One region of the Streptomyces sp. ATCC 21386 genome, then DNA from elsewhere that is predicted to be linked to it. Evidence: riboswitches for the same ligand, from Rfam matches in the RefSeq annotation. Region 1 holds a riboswitch; each other region holds the start of a gene.

Region 1 (4,620 bases):
CCATTCATCTCATGAACCCGGATCATGAACCCGAAGGTCCGCCCGGGACCTGCATGTGGGGGCGTTCCTCGCCACCACCGCCCTGCGCGAGCGCGGCATCATTTCCGAGGATCGCCCGACGCGGCCAACCTCACGGCCCGAGCCTGGGCACAGTCCGGCAAGCAAGACGGAGAGGTATACGAGAGGAACCGGTGGTTGAGGCCTCCTGGGGGGTGTTCTGAAAGTCCTGTGCGGTGCCCGCACCGAACACCGCTCCTTGACGGGCGAACGTTGCCTGCCGCGGCACCAGGTTTCTCAGGCCACCGCTCGTCCCTCAAGCCACGAACTCGGCCGCCCTCAAGCCACCGTCTCGATCCGCAACCTGATGTCGTCCGGCGACAGCTGCCCCTTCGCCGTCACATGGTCCCCGGAGGACTCCCCCCGCAGCCGCCGGCCGATCCACGGCACCAGATACTCCCGCGCCCACTGGATGTTGTCCCGCCGCATCTCCAGCGTCCCGCGCGGCGGCAACGGCGGCCACGGCTGATCGGGATCCGCCGGAACCTCGACCCCCAGCACCTGCCCTGCCCGCAGAGCGACCCGCGTGTGGCCCTCCGGGGAGAGATGCAGCCGGTCCAGGTCCCAGGCCCGCCGGTCCTGCACCGTCTTCAGCGACCACAGGTCCAGCACGGGGCACCCGTACCGGTCGGCGATGGCCCGGACATGCAGGTTGTACGTGGCGATCTTGCCCCGCAGATGCTTCAGCACCGGCACGTCACGGGTGTCGAACCCGGTCGTCACCATGACCGTGCCGACGGCCGAGGTGAGCCTGACGACCGCCCGCTCGAACCGCTCCGCGACCTCGTCGGGATCGGTGCCCGGCCGGATGATGTCGTTGCCGCCCGCGCAGAAGGAGATCAGATCGGGGGCGAGTTCCAGCGCCCTCGGCACCTGGTCCTCCACGATCTGGTCGAGGAGCTTCCCCCGCACGGCCAGGTTGGTGTAGTCGAAGTCGCCCTCGGGCAACCGGTCCGCGAGAAGCACCGCGAAACGGTCGGCCCAGCCGACGAACCGCCCGTCGGGCCCGGGATCGCCGACGCCCTCGGTGAAGCTGTCCCCCAGCGCCACGTACGACCCGATCATTGCTCTGCTGCCCTTCGAATCGTCTGTCACATCGGGCCATGATTCACCTTCGGATGTGACCTACGCGACCGTAACAAGGGCTTGACGGACGGTGAGATAGACCACGTGTCAAGTGTCGGTCAACCCGGAATACCCGGGCCCCGTCAGTGGAGCCTCCACACCCCGAAGCCCTCGAACCGGAAGTCACTCCACTCCACCACCGCACAACACGGTGATCATGAAGCCGCCACGGCCCAAACCGCACGCGACGGTCGCACGCCCGCAGCCCCCGGGGAACGCCGAAGGCCGGACCCCGGTCAGGGGGTCCGGCCTTCGGCGGGCGCGGCGGCGGGATCAGATGCCGACGCCCTTCGAACGGAGGTACGCCAGCGGGTCGATGTCCGAGCCGTAGTTCGGGCTGGTGCGCATCTCGAAGTGGAGGTGCGGTCCGGTGACGTTGCCGGTCGCGCCCGAGAGGCCGATCTGCTGGCCGCCGCTCACGGCCTGGCCGGCGGAGACGGAGATCGAGGACAGGTGGGCGTACTGGGCGTAGTAGCCGTCGGCGAGCCTGATGACGACCTGGTTGCCGTACGCGCCGCCCCAGCCGGCCGAGACGACGGTGCCCGCGCCCACGGCCTTGAGGCTGGTCCCGGTCGGGGCCACGAAGTCGACACCCGTGTGGTAGCCGCTGGACCACATGCTGCCGGCGGTCTTGTACGCGGTACCGACGGTCGCGCTCAGGATGGGCCGGCTGAAGCCGGAGGCGTTGGACGTCGAGGACTGGCCGCTCCCCGTGGAGGTCGACGCCTGAGTGTCCTTCGACTCCTGCTTCGCCGCACCCGAGGACTTCGAGGACTCGGCGGGCTTGGAGGACTCGGCGGGCTTCGAGGACTCGGCGGGCTTCGAGGACTGCGACAGCTGCGGCTTGGAGGAGGAGCGCGACGTCTCGCTCGACGCGGCCCGCTCACCGATGGTGAGCTTCAGCCCCGGGTGGATGAGCGAGGGGTCGGAGCCGACCGCCTCGCGGTTGTCCGAGTACAGCCGCTTCCAGCCCCCCTCGACGTCCTGCTCGTCCGCGATCTTCGCAAGGTAGTCGCCGACCTTGACCGAGTAGGTCTTGGGAGCCGCCTTCTTGGTGGCGGTTCTCTCCGCCTGCGCGGCCTTCTCGGCCTGCTCGATCCGCGCGCCCGCCTCGGCCGCGGCTTTCTCGGCGGCGATCGTGGTCGCCTTCTCGGAGACACCGGAGACGGTGCCGCTCGGGGTCGCGGCGTGGGCGCCTGCGGCCCCGATCAACGGCAGCGCGAGCGCCGCGCCACCGGTCCCGGCGGCGGCGATCGAGCGGGTGAAGCGCTGGGACTTCGGACGGCGGTGCTTACCCTTCGCGGGCATGACGAATTCCTCTCCGGCGCCTGCGAGGTGAGCTGTCGGGTGCGGACTGGAGATGTCCGGCCGTGTTTGCGCACGGCTTTACCCCTAGCCGTTCCGGAGACCGGAACAGGCGGTGATTCCTGTGGGTCCCCCGCTCCTGCCGTGGATCGGGTCGGTACGCGGCTCCGGTCGGCGGCAGGATTGGGCGTCCGTCCGGATTGACGCCGAACGTAAGCGACTTGTGCCCACAGAAACAACCATGGGGACTTTCTGTGCGTCTTCCTCCCTGATCCTTACTTCAATCCGCCATCACGCTCCGTCAATGAACGGTCTAGCGCGTATTCCAACCTCCCTGGAAATCAGCGCGAATTACGTGGACATGACGGCAACGGAACGTCACGAATATGACGCTGCTCACGCGCTTACGGCCCAGTAGGCTTTATTCCGGGGCTTGTTGGAATTACAGCTCCATTTCGGACAGATCGCTCAAGTGCGACGCAGGCGGATAACCTTCGCATCGAAGTCGCCACGCAGCCCCGTCGGCAATCCATGGTGCGTCAGCACGGCACCTCGGTACGTTTCGCCCGTTTCGCGGCACTCGTACGTCGCCGCCGGGTCCAGCCCGCGCAGCCGGAGCGGGGCGAGCGGCTCTCCGTAGTGCTGGGCCTGGAGCAGCGCGAGGACGACCACCTCGTCATCCTGGACGTACTCCACGGCGCTCAGCCCTCCCGTCGGCGGCCGCAGTCGGTACAGGTCGCCCCGCTGCACGACCGGCCGGATCTCCTTGTACAGCTCCACCCACTCCCGGGCCTCGGCGAGCTCCGCCTCGCTCCACTCCGTGAGGTCGCCGCCCACGCCGAGCACACCCGCCATCGCGCTGACGAACCGGAACCGCAGCGAGCTGACCCGCCCGTTGAGCTGGTTGTTCGGGCTGTCGGTGACCCACGCGGCCATGCTCCGGGCGGGATGGATCTGGCTGAAGCCGTGCTGGATGGCGAGCCGGTCGAGCGGGTCGGTGTTGTCGGAGGTCCACACCTGGTCCGTCCGCGCCAGGACCCCGAGGTCGATCCGGCCGCCGCCACCCGAGCACGACTCGAACGCGACCCCCGGGTGCGCGGCCCGCAGCCGGTCCAGCAGGGCGTAGAAGGCGTGCACGTGCTCCACCCACAGCTTCTGCGGATAGGGCTCGCCGGGCCAGCCGGCGTCGGTGAAGCAGCGGTTGAAGTCCCACTTCACATAGTCGATCGGGGCGCTGGACAGGAGGGTGTCGAGCCGCTCCCAGAGGTATTCCTGGACGTCCTCGCGCGCGAGATTGAGTACGAGTTGATTACGCAGTTCCGTCCGCTTTCGCCCCGGTTGGAACTGTGCCCACTCGGGGTGCGCCCGGTACAGCTCACTGTCCGGGTTGACCATTTCCGGCTCGACCCAGATGCCGAACTGCATCCCGAGGGCGTGCACCTGCTCGGCGAGCGGCCCCAGCCCCTTCGGGAAACGGTCCGGATTGGGGGTCCAGTCGCCGAGGCCGGCCCGGTCGCTGGTCCGCGCCCCGAACCAGCCGTCGTCCACGACGAACAGCTCGACCCCGATCGCCGCGGCCCGCCGTGCGAGCGCCCCCTGCTGCTCCTCGGAGATGTCGAACTCCGTGGCCTCCCAGGAATTGAAGAGCACCGGCCGGTCCCGGTCCGCGTCCGGGATGACATACGCCCGCTGGTACGCGTGCCAGGCGCGGCTCGCCCCGCCGAAGCCGGAGTCGCTCCACAGGCCGGCGAAGACGGGCGTGGTGAACGTACCGCCCGTCTCCAACAGCAGCAGTCCGGACTCGTCGTAGCCGGCGCCGCCGGTGATCTGCACGCGGGCGTCCGGAAGTTGGGCCACAGCGATCCGCCAGGAACCCGACCAGCCGAGGGCACAGCCGTAGACCTCGCCGCGCTCCTCGGTGGCGTCGGTGTCGAGGGCGACCCAGGGCAGGTGCTGGTGCCCGGTGTGTCCGCGCCGGCTGCCGAGGACCTTCTCGCCGTAGGTGAGGTCGGCGCGCACGAGCCGGGACTCGGCCGCCCACCGCCCGTGCAGCTGGGAGAGACGCCAGGTGTCCTCCTCACGCCGGGGCAGCGTCCAGGTCGCCGAGTCGGCCCGCAGCAGCTCCGCCGCCGG
Region 2 (4,620 bases), 4.3 Mb from region 1:
CGAGGAGTCGGCGAAGTGACCGAGCTCGCGACCATGGACTTCCACCCGCAGCCGCAGGCCGGCGAGGCCCGGCCCTGGGCGTTCCCGGCGCCCGAGCGCGGCACCCTGGACAACGGCATGACCGTGCTGCGCTGCCACCGGCCCGGCCAGCAGGTCGTCGCGGTGGAGGTGCTCCTCGACGCTCCCCTGGACGCCGAGCCCGCCGGCATCGAGGGCGTCGCCACCATCATGACCAGGGCCTTCTCCGAGGGCACCGACAAGCACACGGCAGAGGAGTTCGCCGCCGAGCTGGAGCGCTGCGGCGCCACCCTCGACTCGCACGCCGACCACCCCGGTGTGCGGCTGTCCCTCGAAGTGCCGGTGTCGCGGCTGGAGAAGGCCCTCGGCCTGCTCGCCGACGCCCTGCGGGCGCCGGCGTTCGAGGACGCGGAGATCGAGCGGCTGGTGGCCAACCGGCTCGACGAGATCCCGCACGAGACGGCCAACCCGGGCCGCCGGGCCGCCAAGGAGCTGTCCCGGCAGCTGTTCCCGGCCACCTCCCGGATGTCGCGGCCCCGCCAGGGCACCGAGGAGACCGTCGAGGGCATCGACTCCGCGGCCGTACGCGCCTTCTACGAGCGCCACGTGCGCCCCGCGACGGCCACCGCCGTGGTCGTCGGCGACCTCACTGGCGTCGACCTCGACGCCCTGCTCGCCGACACCCTGGGCGCCTGGACCGGTTCCCCGGGCGCGCCGCGGCCCGTGCCGTCGGTGACCGCCGACGACACGGGGCGCGTGATCATCGTGGACCGGCCCGGTTCCGTGCAGACCCAGTTGCTCATCGGCCGCGTCGGCGCCGACCGGCACGACCGCGTGTGGCCGGCGCAGGTGCTCGGCACCTACTGCCTCGGGGGCACCCTCACCTCCCGCCTGGACCGCGTCCTGCGCGAGGAGAAGGGTTACACCTACGGCGTGCGGGCGTTCGGCCAGGTGCTGCGGGCCGCGCCCGACGGTTCGGGCATCTCGATGCTCGCCATCAGCGGTTCCGTCGACACCCCCAACACCGGTCCGGCGCTCGATGACCTGTGGACGGTGCTGCGCACCCTCGCGGCCGAGGGCCTGACCGACGCCGAGCGCGACGTCGCCGTGCAGAACCTCGTCGGGGTGGCACCCCTCAAGTTCGAGACGGCCGCGGCCGTGGCGAGCACGCTGGCCGACCAGGTCGAGCAGTACCTGCCGGACGACTACCAGTCGACGCTGTACCGCCAACTCGCCGCCACCGGCACCGTGGAGGCCACCGCGGCGGCCGTGAGCGCCTTCCCGGTGGACCGTCTGGTGACCGTCCTCGTCGGGGACGCAGCGCAGATCGAGGAGCCCGTCAGGGCCCTCGGAATCGGCGAAGTCACCGTCGTCCCGGCCGAGTAGGGGGCGACCGGACGGACGCGTGTCAGTGGGGCCCTGGTGACGGAACAGTCACCAGGGCCCCTGTTTGTCCGTATTGATGGCGGAGGTTGTGTGTCTGCCCTGTGGCGTAGTTAACAAATCCTGTGATCCGTTTGTTATTTCGAAGACGTCCCACTTAGCGTCGGTCCGGCTGTTCGTCAGAAGTTCGCCGCAGCCGCGGCACCGGACAGTCATCGCCGAGTCCCCACATGGCGCGAGCCAGGGGAGCCGGGGACCCATCACAGTCCCTGGGGTGAATCGGGTGCCCTTCGCGGAGCGACGCGAAACGAGGGGTGGCCGTAGGAGACCTTCCTGCTCCGAACCCGTCAGCTAACCCGGTAGGCGAGAAGGAAGGAAAGGACCAGCCACTTCATGGCGTTCACCCGCGCCCCCGGGAAGCACCGCCGTCCGAGCCGTGTGCAGCGCGCGACCACGAGGAACGTGGGCGTGGCCGCTCTCACCACCACCGGCGTCTTCGGCACCCTGGCCGGCCCCGCGCTCGCCGCGGAGGAGCCCGCCGTCGAGCAGACCGGCCTGAACCAGATCATCACCCTCGGCGACACGGTCGCCGACCAGGTCGACGCCCAGGCCGCCGCCCAGGAGCAGGCGGCCGAGGTGGCCGCGGTGAAGAAGAAGGCACAGGAGGAGGCCAGGAAGGCCGCCGCCGAGAAGGCCGAGCAGGAACGTGCCGCCGCCAAGGAGCGCGAGGAGATCAAGGCCCGCGCCGCCCGCGCGGCCGAGCGTGAGCGCCTCAACGCCTATGTCGCCCCCATCAGCGGCTCCTACATCTCCACCGGCTACAAGACCGGCGGTGCCGTCTGGTCCTCCGGCAGCCACACCGGTGTCGACTTCCACGCCGCGTCCGGCACGGCCGTCCTCGCGGTCGGCGCCGGCACCGTCGTCGAGGCGGGCTGGGGCGGTGCCTACGGCAACAACATCGTCATCAAGATGAACGACGGCACCTACACCCAGTACGGCCACCTGTCGTCCATCGGCGTCTCCGTCGGCCAGACGGTCACCCCGGGGCAGCAGATAGGCCTCTCCGGGGCGACCGGCAACGTCACCGGGGCGCACCTGCACTTCGAGGCCCGGACGACGGCCGAGTACGGCTCGGACATCGACCCCGCCGCGTACCTGCGTTCGCACGGCGTGAACGTCTGACGCGTACCCGACGCTTCCCTGGAGGCCCCGGCTCACCGAGCCGGGGCTTTCCTCGTTCGCGCATACCCGCCGTGTGACGTAGCTCCTGTCCAAAAAATATCCTCGGATTCCGGTCCGCCATCGGAAATTCCCGCCCGCTGCAATAGAGTCGCTGGAACACACGTCAATCATCGACGTTTCACGGGGATTAAGGCGGAGGTCGGTCATGCGTATTCCGGCGCACTCGGTATGCACGGCGATCCGTGATGACATCGTCGCGGGTGTCTACGAGCGCGGCAGCCGGCTCACCGAGGAACTGCTCGCCCGCCGGTACGGCGTCAGCCGGGTGCCCGTGCGCGAGGCCCTGCGCACGCTGGAGGCCGAGGGGTTCGTGGTGACCCGTCGGCACGCGGGCGCGTGCGTCGCCGAGCCGACCGAGCAGGAGGCTGCCGACCTGCTGGAGATGCGCATGCTGCTGGAGCCCCTGGGGGCCGCCCGCGCCGCGCAGCGCCGTACGGAGGCGCACCTCAAGGTGTTGCGCGGCCTGGTCAGGCTGGGCCAGGAGCGGGCCAGGAGGGGCAACAGCGAGGATCTGCGCTCCCTGGGCGGCTGGTTCCACGAGACGCTCGCACAGGCGTCCGGCAGCCCTGCCCTGACCTCGACACTCGCCCAGCTGCGGCACAAGATCGCCTGGATGTACGCGGTGGAGGCGCCGTCCGACCCCGTGGAGTCGTGGGCGGAGCACGGCAGCATCGTGGACGCGGTCGCGCGCGGCGACAGCGACCGGGCCCGGACGATCACGTCCCTGCACACCGAGCGGGCCACCGCCGCGCACCGGCTCCGATTTCCGGCCGGGGGCGGCGGGGCGGAGCGTCCGGAGCGTGTGAGGACTTCGCAACACCCCGTAAACATGCCGAGCCTGCGGCATTAACACGTACGCCGTATACAAAGAGGGAAGAATTCCGAGGGGCATTTTTTCTGCTGCCCGCAGACCGGAAATAAGAGGTAAATGCGAAGGGCCCGTCCGATAAAATGGACGAGCCCTTCGATGTGTGCGGGGGTGGCCTTTCAGGCCTTTCCGCTCGGGTTACCTGGTCGCTCAGACCGTCTCGGGGAGTTCTTCCAGCCCCTCGGCGACGAGCTTCGCCAGACGGTCGAGCGCGACGTCCGCGCCCTCGGCGTCGGAGGCGAGCACGATCTCCTCGCCGCCCTGGGCGCCGAGGCCCAGGACCGCGAGCATGGAGGCCGCGTTGACGGGGTTGCCGTCGGCCTTGGCGATCGTCACGGGGATACCGGAGGCCGTGGTGGCCCGGACGAAGATGGATGCGGGGCGGGCGTGGAGGCCCTCGGCCCAGCCGACGTTGACGCGGCGCTCAGCCATGTGATGCTGCCCTTCAGGTGTCTCGGGTGCTGCAGAGAGGTCTAGACCGGGTTGTCTAGACCAGTTTCCCATATGGGGCGACGTACCGGAACGGGCCCACGGCCTGACCACGAACCGGCTGTCGCGCTTGTGTTGTGCTTCTGTCGTGCCACCCCAGACTGCCCCGCGCCGTTGTCGGACGCGAGCCGTACTCTGGGGCCCATGCAGACCTCGTCGGACCGGCACGAGTACCCCGCCCACTGGGAGGCCGACGTGGTGCTGCGCGACGGCGGCACCGCACGCATCAGGCCCATCACCGTTGATGACGCCGAGCGTCTCGTCAGCTTCTACGAGCAGGTCTCGGACGAGTCGAAGTACTACCGCTTCTTCGCGCCGTACCCTCGCCTGTCCGCCAAGGACGTCCACCGCTTCACGCACCACGACTTCGTGGACCGGGTGGGGCTCGCCGCCACCGTCGGCGGCGAGTTCATCGCCACCGTACGCTACGACCGCATCGGCGCCGACGGCATGCCCGCGTCCGCGCCCGCCGACGAGGCCGAGGTCGCCTTCCTCGTGCAGGACGCCCACCAGGGCCGCGGCGTCGCCTCCGCCCTGCTCGAACACATCGCCGCCGTGGCCCGCGAGCGGGGCATCAGACGCTTCGCCGCCGAGGTGCTGCCGGCCAACAGCAAGATGAT
Region 3 (4,620 bases), 2.3 Mb from region 1:
TTCGAGACGACCGTCAACCTCATCGGCAACGGCACCTACGCCCTGCTCACCCACCCCGAGCAGCGCTCCCGGCTCCAGACCTCCCTCGCCGCGGGGGAGACCGCGCTGCTCGAGACCGGCGTCGAGGAACTCCTGCGCTACGACGGCCCCGTGGAACTCGCCACCTGGCGCTTCGCGACCCGCCCCCTCACCGTCGGCGGGCAGGACATCGCCCCGGGCGACCCCGTCCTCGTCGTCCTCGCGGCCGCCGACCGCGACCCGGCCCGCTTCGAGGACCCCGACACCCTCGACCTCTCCCGCCGTGACAACCAGCACCTCGGTTACGGCCACGGCATCCACTACTGTCTCGGCGCCCCCCTCGCCCGCCTCGAAGGCCAGACCGCGCTGGCGACGCTCCTCACCCGCCTCCCCGACCTTCGACTCGCGGTGGATTCAACCGATTTGAGATGGCGAGGGGGGCTCATCATGCGGGGATTGCGCACGCTTCCGGTGCAATTCACCCCGCAGGGGCGGTTCGTGGGCGGCGCGTGAACGGTACGTAGTAGTACCCGGGCAGCCCGTAGCACTACCGCATTCCATGGCGGAAAATGACGCTCACTCAACTCTGTGATCTTCACGTGATCTACGCTGCATTAACTTGTGACAACTGATCGACTGCGGCTACGTTCACACGTCAGTGCGAAGGGGCATCGCTTCCCTTCGCACCGGTCACTGCTGTCGTGTGAAAGGCAACCGCATGCTCTCCGGGAACGGTCGTCACCGTCGCCCCCGTCAGGCACCCGCCCTCCTCGTCGCGGCCGGAGTGACCGGCTCGGCCATCGCGATCCCCCTGCTCGGCGCCACCGGCGCGAGCGCGGCCAGCGGAACCACCTGGGACCAGGTGGCGGAGTGCGAGAGCGGTGGCTCCTGGAGCGCGGACACCGGGAACGGGCGCTACGGCGGCCTCCAGCTCACCCAGGCGAACTGGGAGAAGTACGGCGGCCTCGACTACGCGACCAGTGCCGACCAGGCCAGCCGTTCGCAGCAGATAGCCGTCGCCGAGAAGGTGCTCGCCGACCAGGGCGTCGGCGTCTGGGCCACGTGCGGTCTGCTGCACAACCTCGGTGGCGACTCCGGTTCGGCCGACGTGGACACGGGCGTCGCGGACGACTCGGCGAAGTCGGGCGATTCCGCCGAATCATCTGATTCATCCGGTTCGGTCGACTCCTCCGGTTCCGTGGATTCTTCCGACTCGGCGGATTCAGCAGATTCGGCAGATTCGGCAGATTCATCTGATTCGTCCACTTCGGCCGGGAAGGCCGACGGGTCCGGCTCGGCCGGCTCCGCCTCCGGCGACGCCGACGGCTCCGCCAAGGCCGAGGCCGGCACGGACGACTCCGCGACCTCCGAGGGTGCAAAGTCAGACAAGTCTGCACAGAGCGACAGCTCTTCGGTCGACGAGAGTGAGGCCGGCACCGGCCGCCACCGCGGCGCCAGCGCCGACGAGAGCGCCGCCGCCGACGCGGAGGCCGGCACGGACGGGGCCGAGGGTCCTCGCGCCGTCGACGCCACCCCCTCCGGCCGTCACGCCTCCCGTGGCGGCGACACGGCGCGGGAGGCCGCGGACGGCGCGTACACCGTCCGTGCGGGCGACAGCCTGACGCGGATCGCCAACTCGCTGGACCTGACCGGTGGGTGGCGCGAGCTGTACGCCGAGAACGAGACCACGGTCGGGACCGATCCGGACCTCATCCTGCCCGGTCAGACCCTCGAAGTCGGTGCCGAAACGGGCGAAAAGTAGCGAGAGTTCGGGTCACCTTTCGCCCATGAATGCCCGTTTTGATCTCTGTGGGAGATGAATCACAGACCCCCTGATCGTCTTTGAAATTCGGGCAATCACCTGTTTACGGTCGTGACCGCTCGCCACAGCGGGCCCCTGCGGTCGGTACGCCGAATCCTGCCAACGGCCGCAAGGAACAGTCGTCGCGTCAAGCGCCGTAGGCAGGAGCGGGGGACCCAAGGTAAGTGCCGGGTCCGGTGGTTGCGGCCCTTCGGGGGCGTACGTCCGGAACCGGCTCGGGGTGAAGCCGCGCCACGTGAGCCGAGAGGCGAGCGGGTGCGGCCGGGCAACTCAACCGGCCCGAACCCGACAGCTCACCTCGCAGGCGTCGGTGAGGGGATCTCTCCATGCTGTTTTCCAGCAAGGGCAAGCACCGTCGTCCGTCCAAGGCCGCTCGCGCCATCGCCGTCGCCGGTGTCACCGGCGCCGCCGCCGTCGCCGCCCCGCTGATGGCCGCCGGCAGCGCCTCCGCCGCCACCGCCTCCGAGTGGGACGCCGTCGCCCAGTGCGAGTCCGGCGGCAACTGGTCCATCAACACCGGCAACGGCTACTACGGCGGTCTGCAGTTCTCCGCCTCCACCTGGGCCGGCTACGGCGGCACGCAGTACGCCTCCACCGCCGACCAGGCGACCAAGGCCCAGCAGATCGCGATCGCCGAGAAGGTCCTCGCGGGCCAGGGCGAGGGTGCCTGGCCGGTCTGCGGCAAGGGCCTGTCCAGCGCCTCGTACGACGGCGCCGCCGCCTCCTCCTCCTCGAACTCCGGCTCCTCGCAGAAGAGCACCGAGAAGAGCAGCGAGGAGAGCCGCGCCTCCCGTTCCTCCGAGCGCGCCACCGTCGAGACCCCGACCGGCAAGAAGGTCGAGAAGGGCGACGGCGAGTACAAGGTCGTCAGCGGCGACACCCTCAGCACCATCGCCGAGAAGAAGAACGTCAAGGGTGGCTGGGAGAAGCTCTTCGAGCTGAACAAGGACATCATCGACGATGCCGACTTCATCTACCCGGGCCAGCAGCTCCACCTGAGCTGACCCCTGGCGTAGGCGACGGCCACCACACGCCTGCCGCCCCCACGGCCGCCCCCATGGCCGGGCAGGCGGGGCGGGTTCGGCTGGGCCGAGAAAATCGGGCCGCTTCCCAGCTGAACCACCGCCCGCTCACATCCGTGTCCTCCGTAGTGAAGACCCCGTGAGGCCGTCCCCCCGTCCCCACGGGCTCCCCGCCCCGGTGCGCATTCCCCCGTACGCACCGGGGCGGGGTTTTTTCATGCCCGTGCACCCCTCGGGCCCGCCCCATCGGACCCTTCCGGTTCACTTTCTCGCCCACCCCCCTTTGTTCCGGACTGGAACAATGGGTACCGTCTGTCTGTCCACGGGACGGTCGGTCGGCTGCCGACGCGCCCGGGGCGGTTAGGCTCTAGTCGCAAGGCCCGCGGGCCCCGCACTTCCGCGTCACATCCCATGAAGGAGATGCTCGTGCCGTCCATCGACGTCGTCGTAGCCCGGGAAATCCTCGACTCGCGAGGCAACCCCACCGTCGAGGTCGAGGTCGGCCTCGACGACGGCAGCACCGGTCGTGCCGCCGTCCCGTCCGGCGCCTCCACCGGTGCCTTCGAAGCCATCGAGCTGCGCGACGGTGACCCCAACCGCTACCTCGGCAAGGGTGTCGAGAAGGCCGTCCTCGCCGTGATCGAGCAGATCGGCCCGGAGCTCGTCGGCTACGACGCCACCGAGCAGCGCCTCATCGACCAGGCGATGTTCGACCTGGACGCCACCGACAACAAGGGCTCCCTCGGCGCCAACGCCATCCTCGGCGTCTCCCTCGCCGTCGCCCACGCCGCCTCCGAGGCCAGCGACCTGCCGCTCTTCCGCTACCTGGGCGGCCCGAACGCGCACCTGCTGCCCGTTCCGATGATGAACATCCTGAACGGCGGCTCGCACGCCGATTCCAACGTGGACATCCAGGAGTTCATGATCGCCCCCATCGGCGCGGAGTCCTTCTCCGAGGCCCTGCGCTGGGGCGCCGAGGTCTACCACACCCTCAAGAAGGTGCTGAAGACCAAGGGCCTGTCCACCGGTCTCGGCGACGAGGGCGGCTTCGCCCCGAACCTGGAGTCCAACCGCGCCGCCCTCGACCTCATCATCGAGGCCATCAAGGAGGCCGGTTACACCCCCGGCGAGCAGATCGCCCTGGCGCTCGACGTCGCCGCCTCCGAGTTCTACAAGGACGGCGTCTACACCTTCGAGGGCAAGGAGCGCTCCGCCGCCGAGATGACCGAGTACTACGCCGACCTCGTCGCGTCGTACCCGCTCGTCTCCATCGAGGACCCGCTGTTCGAGGACGACTGGGCCGGCTGGAAGACCATCACCGACAAGCTGGGCGACAAGGTCCAGATCGTCGGCGACGACCTCTTCGTCACCAACCCCGAGCGTCTCGCCCGCGGCATCGAGGAGGGCTCCGCCAACGCCCTGCTGGTCAAGGTCAACCAGATCGGTTCGCTGACCGAGACCCTGGACGCCGTCGAGCTGGCCCAGCGCAACGGCTTCAAGTGCATGATGTCCCACCGCTCCGGCGAGACCGAGGACGTCACCATCGCCGACCTCGCCGTCGCCGTGAACTGCGGCCAGATCAAGACCGGCGCCCCGGCCCGCTCGGACCGCGTCGCCAAGTACAACCAGCTGCTGCGCATCGAGGAGATCCTCGACGACGCCGCGGTCTACGCCGGCCGCAGCGCCTTCCCCCGTTTCAAGGGCTGACGGCAACAGTAGGAAGCGTCGTACGTACGTCCCCGTACCGGTCCCGTACCG
Region 4 (4,620 bases), 5.4 Mb from region 1:
GTCAGCTTGGAGGTGACGGTTTTCTTGTGGCGTTTCAGTTCGGTCTGCCGGGTCTTGAGCGTGCCCAGTTCGACGCGGGCGGCGCCGCGCAGGCGTTCGATGTCCAGCAGTTGCTTCCGTACGCTCGCCACGTCCGCCGAGTGCCGGCTGCCGACGCGCTCGGCGAGGGCGGCGCCGTCCAGGTACTGGTCGGGATCGGCGGAGAGGGCGAGCTGCCAGGTGGGCGAGATGCCGCCGTCCCGGTACTGCGCCGCCGCCAGCGAACCGAGCTCGTCCCGGGCCGAGTTGAGCCGTTCGGTGCGGCGGGCGGCCTGGTCGCGCAGCTCCTCGAGGTTCTCCTGAGCCTTGTCGGCCTTCTCCTTCGCGCCGTTGTACTTCTCGGTGGCGACCTCGGCCTCTTGGTACAGCTTGGCCACCTTCGCCCTGACCTGCTCCGGGGTGAGCTGGGGGTCGGCGTGCCCGGTGCCGTCGAAGCCGGTCGCGGTCGCCGCGCCCGCGAGGGCGATCGTCGCGGCGGTACGAGCCGTATGGCCGCCGAGCGAGCGCTGTCTGGGCTTGCGGTGCGCTGCCACGTGGAGTCCACGTCCTCTCCGTACGACCGCCGTCCGCAGTACGAACATCGTCTGTCCGTACGGACCGCCTGGGGGTAGCGGTTACGCGTCCGGCGGCGGCCCGCACAGGGGGAGCGGGACGCCGCCGGACCTTTCTCGGCGGTGGTGGCCGACTGCCGCCCCTGGCCCGGGCGGCGGTGGGGAGCCGGTCACCTGAGGGAGGACGCTAAACCTGACTGTGACGGCTCGGTAACGCGTTGTACGGAAGTGGCGCGCACCGACTGTGAGGTGACCGTATGTGACCGGGATCGGGGCTCGGCGCCGCCGACTTCACGCTGTGCGATGACCGATGCGGCGATTTCGGACCGGGCGGGGGCGTCTCGGTGCTATGGAGCGCATATATGCAAGGGCGTCCGAGGGTGCCGGTCGAGAGGGCCGGTCGAGGGTTCCGGTCCGGCCGCCCCGGTGCCCGAGGGGTCTCGGGCACCTCATTAGGCTCCGCGCATGGACGTACTCATCCACATCCTCGTCGCCCTCCATATCATCGGCATCGCCTCCCTCCTGGGTGGCTTCCTCACCCAGACGAAGGCGATGAGCCAGGGCGCCGCCCGCTTCGTCCCCGCCATGCTGCACGGCGCCCTCACGATGCTCGTCACCGGCGCCCTCCTCGTCGGCCTCAACCAGGCCGACGACCAGCCCGTCGACAACATCAAGATCGGCGTCAAGCTCGCGCTGCTGATCGTGATCCTCGGCCTGGTCTACGTGAAGCGCGACGAGGAGCGGGTGGAGAAGCCGCTCTTCGCCCTGGTGGGCGCGCTGACCACCGCCAACGTCTTCATCGCGGTGCTCTGGACCTGAGGCGAGCCACGCGGTGAGGCATCCGGGGGCGAGCCCCGGTCACGCGGGCCGCACCACGCTGTGGATCGAGGACTCGCCGTCGTAGAAGACCGACTCCTCGCGGACGTACGTACCCGGCTTGGGAGCGTGGATCATCATGCCGTTGCCGATGTAGATGCCGACGTGGCCGATGTTGTCGTAGAAGAAGACGAGGTCGCCCGGCCTGGCGTCGGCGAGGGGGACGGTGGTGCCCGCCTCGACCTGGTCGTAGGTGGTGCGCGGGAGGTCGACGCCGGCGGCCTTCCAGGCGGCCTGGGTGAGGCCGGAGCAGTCGTAGGAGCCGGGGCCGGTGGCGCCCCACACGTACGGCTTGCCGATCTGCGCGCGGGCGAAGGCCAGGACCTTGGTCGCCTTCGCGGCGTAGGTGGAGTCCTCGACGGGGGCGGTGGTCCCGCTGGTGACGGGGGACGTCTCCGTGCCGGCGGCGGTCCCGCCCTGGGCCTCCTGGGCCCCCTGGGTGCTCGGGGCCTCCTGGCTCGCCTGCTGTGCCGCCTGCCGGCGCGCGAGTTCCTCCGCCTTGCGGTCGGCCTCCTCCCGCTCGCGCTGTTCGATCGCGGCGAGCCGGGCCTTCTCCTCGGCGGTCAGGGTGGAGAGCAGTTCGCGGGCCTCGGCGAGTTTCGCCTGGACCTTGGCCTTGCTGGTCTTGAGGGCGTTCTGCGACTCGGTGAGCTTCTCGAGGCTGTCGCTCGCCGTCCGGCGCTGCTCCGCCGCGTCGGCCTGCTCGGTGACGTACGCGTCGACGGCCTGCTTCTGGCGGTCCGTCAGCCGGTCCATCAGCTGGTTCTGGTCGAAGTAGTCCTGCGGGTTGTCCGCGAGGAGCAGCGAGGCCTGGTCCGGGGCGGACGCGCCGTTGCGGTACTGGGCCGCGGCGAACGATCCCAGTTCCTCCCGCGCCTCGTTCAGCTTCTCCGTGCGCTTGGCGACGTCGTCGAGGAGGGTGTCGACCTTCTTCTTCTGCTTGGTCGTCCTCTCCTTGGCCGCGTTGTAGTTCTCGGTCGCCGACCCGGCCTGGCGGTAGAGGTCGTCGACCTTCTTCTCGACTTCCTCCAGGCTCGGCCTGTCGTCGTCGGAGGGCGCGGCCGTGGCCGTCTGGGAGAGCAGGGCCACGGAGGTGAGGGCGGCCGTGGCGAGAGCGGGGGTGCGTATGCCCGCGCGCGTCCGGCCGGTCGGACGCGGCTTGCGGTGCGGCGCCATGGTGCGGCGTCTCCTTCCGTAGTCCGCCTACCGAGTTAGCTGTCGGGTTCGGGCGCAAGCTTCGGAAGGTTTGCCCTACGACCCTTGCCGCGAGCGGCGGTCGGGTCGATTCACCCCAGAGGTCGGTGGGTCCCCGGCTCCGGCGCCGCGGGAGGCGTACCGGACTCGGCGGAGGCCGTGCGGCCCGGCGACGTTCGCCGGTTGTGTCGTACGGCCCAAGAGAAGAAGCTAGCCAACTCGTGGGTCCCGTGTGAAGGTTGATGTTCGATATGCCCGATACGTTTTCGTGACCTTAGCCTCGGGCGCGCGACAGGCGGTACGCTCGATCGCTCACCGTCGTGAGGTGAGCGCGGTGAGTGGTGGGTGCGGACTTCCCGGGGCGGCCCCTCGCTGTCAGTGGGGGCGCCTAGACTCGGAGAGCGATGAGCAGCCTCTTTGACGACAGCTTCCTGGCGGACCTCCAGGCCCCTCGCGGCCATGCGGAGGAGCCCCCGCCGCCGCCCGAGGACGATCACGTACCGGAGCCGCTTCCGGACGATCTGTTCGGCGGGAAGTTCGACGTGCCACCGGACCGGGACGAGTACTACCGGGGCGGTGCCCCCCGCCCGGCGCTCGACGCGGCGGCTCTCCTGGACGGGCTCAACGAGAACCAGCGCGCGGCCGTGGTGCACGCCGGGTCCCCTCTGCTCATCGTCGCCGGCGCGGGTTCCGGCAAGACCCGGGTGCTCACCCACCGCATCGCCCATCTGCTCGGTGAGCGGCATGTCCACCCGGGCCAGATCCTCGCGATCACCTTCACCAACAAGGCCGCCGGTGAGATGAAGGAGCGCGTCGAGCAGCTCGTCGGCCCGCGCGCGAACGCGATGTGGGTCATGACCTTCCACAGCGCGTGCGTCAGGATCCTGCGGCGCGAGTCGAAGAAGCTCGGCTTCACGTCCTCCTTCTCGATCTACGACGCCGCCGACAGCAAGCGGCTGATGGCACTCGTCTGCCGTGATCTGGACCTCGACCCGAAGCGCTTCCCGCCGAAGTCCTTCAGCGCCAAGATCTCGAACCTGAAGAACGAGCTGATCGACGAGGAGGACTTCGCCGCCCAGGCCGCCGACGGCTTCGAGAAGACCCTCGCCCAGGCCTACGCGCTCTACCAGTCCCGCCTCCGCGAGGCGAACGCGCTCGACTTCGACGACCTGATCATGACGACGGTCAATCTGCTGCGCGCCTTCCCGGACGTCGCCGAGCACTACCGCCGTCGCTTCCGTCATGTCCTCGTCGATGAGTACCAGGACACCAACCACGCCCAGTACGCCCTGGTCAGAGAGCTGGTCGGCACCTCCGAGCACCCGGTGGACGTGCCGCCGGCCGAGTGGGACGTGCCGCCCGCGGAGCTCTGCGTCGTGGGTGACGCGGACCAGTCGATCTACGCCTTCCGCGGCGCGACCATCCGCAACATCCTCCAGTTCGAGGAGGACTACCCGGACGCGACGACGATCCTGCTGGAGCAGAACTACCGCTCCACACAGACGATCCTCTCCGCGGCCAACGCGGTCATCGAGCGCAACGAGTCCCGCCGCCCGAAGAACCTGTGGACCAACGCGGGCGCCGGTGCGCAGATCACCGGCTACGTCGCCGACACCGAGCACGACGAGGCCCAGTTCGTCGCCGACGAGATAGACCGACTGACGGACGCGGGCCACGCGAAGGCCGGCGACGTCGCCGTCTTCTACCGGACGAACGCCCAGTCCCGTGTCTTCGAAGAGGTGTTCATCCGCGTCGGCCTGCCCTACAAGGTCGTCGGCGGCGTCCGCTTCTACGAGCGCAAGGAGGTCCGGGACGTCCTCGCGTATCTGCGTGTCCTCGCCAACCCCGAGGACTCCGTCCCCTTGCGCCGCATCCTCAACGTGCCAAAACGCGGCATCGGCGACCGTGCCGAGGCGATGATCGACGCCCTCTCCCAGCGCGAGAAGATCAGCTTCCCGCA

Evidence for each region. A riboswitch is a leader RNA that binds a small molecule or an ion and turns the genes downstream of it on or off. The one in region 1 is predicted to bind cyclic di-AMP.
Region 2: another riboswitch for cyclic di-AMP. It lies ahead of GWK25_RS09610 (M23 family metallopeptidase); the one in region 1 lies ahead of GWK25_RS27925 (M23 family metallopeptidase).
Region 3: another riboswitch for cyclic di-AMP. It lies ahead of GWK25_RS37495 (transglycosylase family protein); the one in region 1 lies ahead of GWK25_RS27925 (M23 family metallopeptidase).
Region 4: another riboswitch for cyclic di-AMP. It lies ahead of GWK25_RS04655 (C40 family peptidase); the one in region 1 lies ahead of GWK25_RS27925 (M23 family metallopeptidase).

What each region holds. Positions count from the first base shown of each region.
Region 1 is NZ_JAAVVL010000001.1:6,502,328-6,506,947, forward strand. Features, by position in the region: gene GWK25_RS27920 (SGNH/GDSL hydrolase family protein) at 337-1,122, opposite strand; gene GWK25_RS27925 (M23 family metallopeptidase) at 1,456-2,490, opposite strand; cyclic di-AMP (ydaO/yuaA leader) riboswitch at 2,495-2,653, opposite strand; gene GWK25_RS27930 (alpha-galactosidase) at 2,956-4,620, opposite strand, start outside.
Region 2 is NZ_JAAVVL010000001.1:2,214,000-2,218,619, forward strand. Features, by position in the region: gene GWK25_RS09600 (pitrilysin family protein) at 1-19, shown strand, start outside; gene GWK25_RS09605 (pitrilysin family protein) at 16-1,404, shown strand; cyclic di-AMP (ydaO/yuaA leader) riboswitch at 1,608-1,782, shown strand; gene GWK25_RS09610 (M23 family metallopeptidase) at 1,795-2,583, shown strand; gene GWK25_RS09615 (GntR family transcriptional regulator) at 2,789-3,493, shown strand; gene GWK25_RS09620 (HPr family phosphocarrier protein) at 3,662-3,943, opposite strand; gene GWK25_RS09625 (bifunctional GNAT family N-acetyltransferase/acetate--CoA ligase family protein) at 4,145-4,620, shown strand, end outside.
Region 3 is NZ_JAAVVL010000001.1:8,756,448-8,761,067, reverse strand. Features, by position in the region: gene GWK25_RS37505 (cytochrome P450) at 1-531, shown strand, start outside; gene GWK25_RS37500 (transglycosylase family protein) at 737-1,780, shown strand; cyclic di-AMP (ydaO/yuaA leader) riboswitch at 1,963-2,162, shown strand; gene GWK25_RS37495 (transglycosylase family protein) at 2,167-2,844, shown strand; gene eno (phosphopyruvate hydratase) at 3,283-4,569, shown strand.
Region 4 is NZ_JAAVVL010000001.1:1,055,972-1,060,591, forward strand. Features, by position in the region: gene GWK25_RS04645 (C40 family peptidase) at 1-572, opposite strand, end outside; gene GWK25_RS04650 (hypothetical protein) at 1,056-1,409, shown strand; gene GWK25_RS04655 (C40 family peptidase) at 1,449-2,642, opposite strand; cyclic di-AMP (ydaO/yuaA leader) riboswitch at 2,651-2,823, opposite strand; gene pcrA (DNA helicase PcrA) at 3,065-4,620, shown strand, end outside.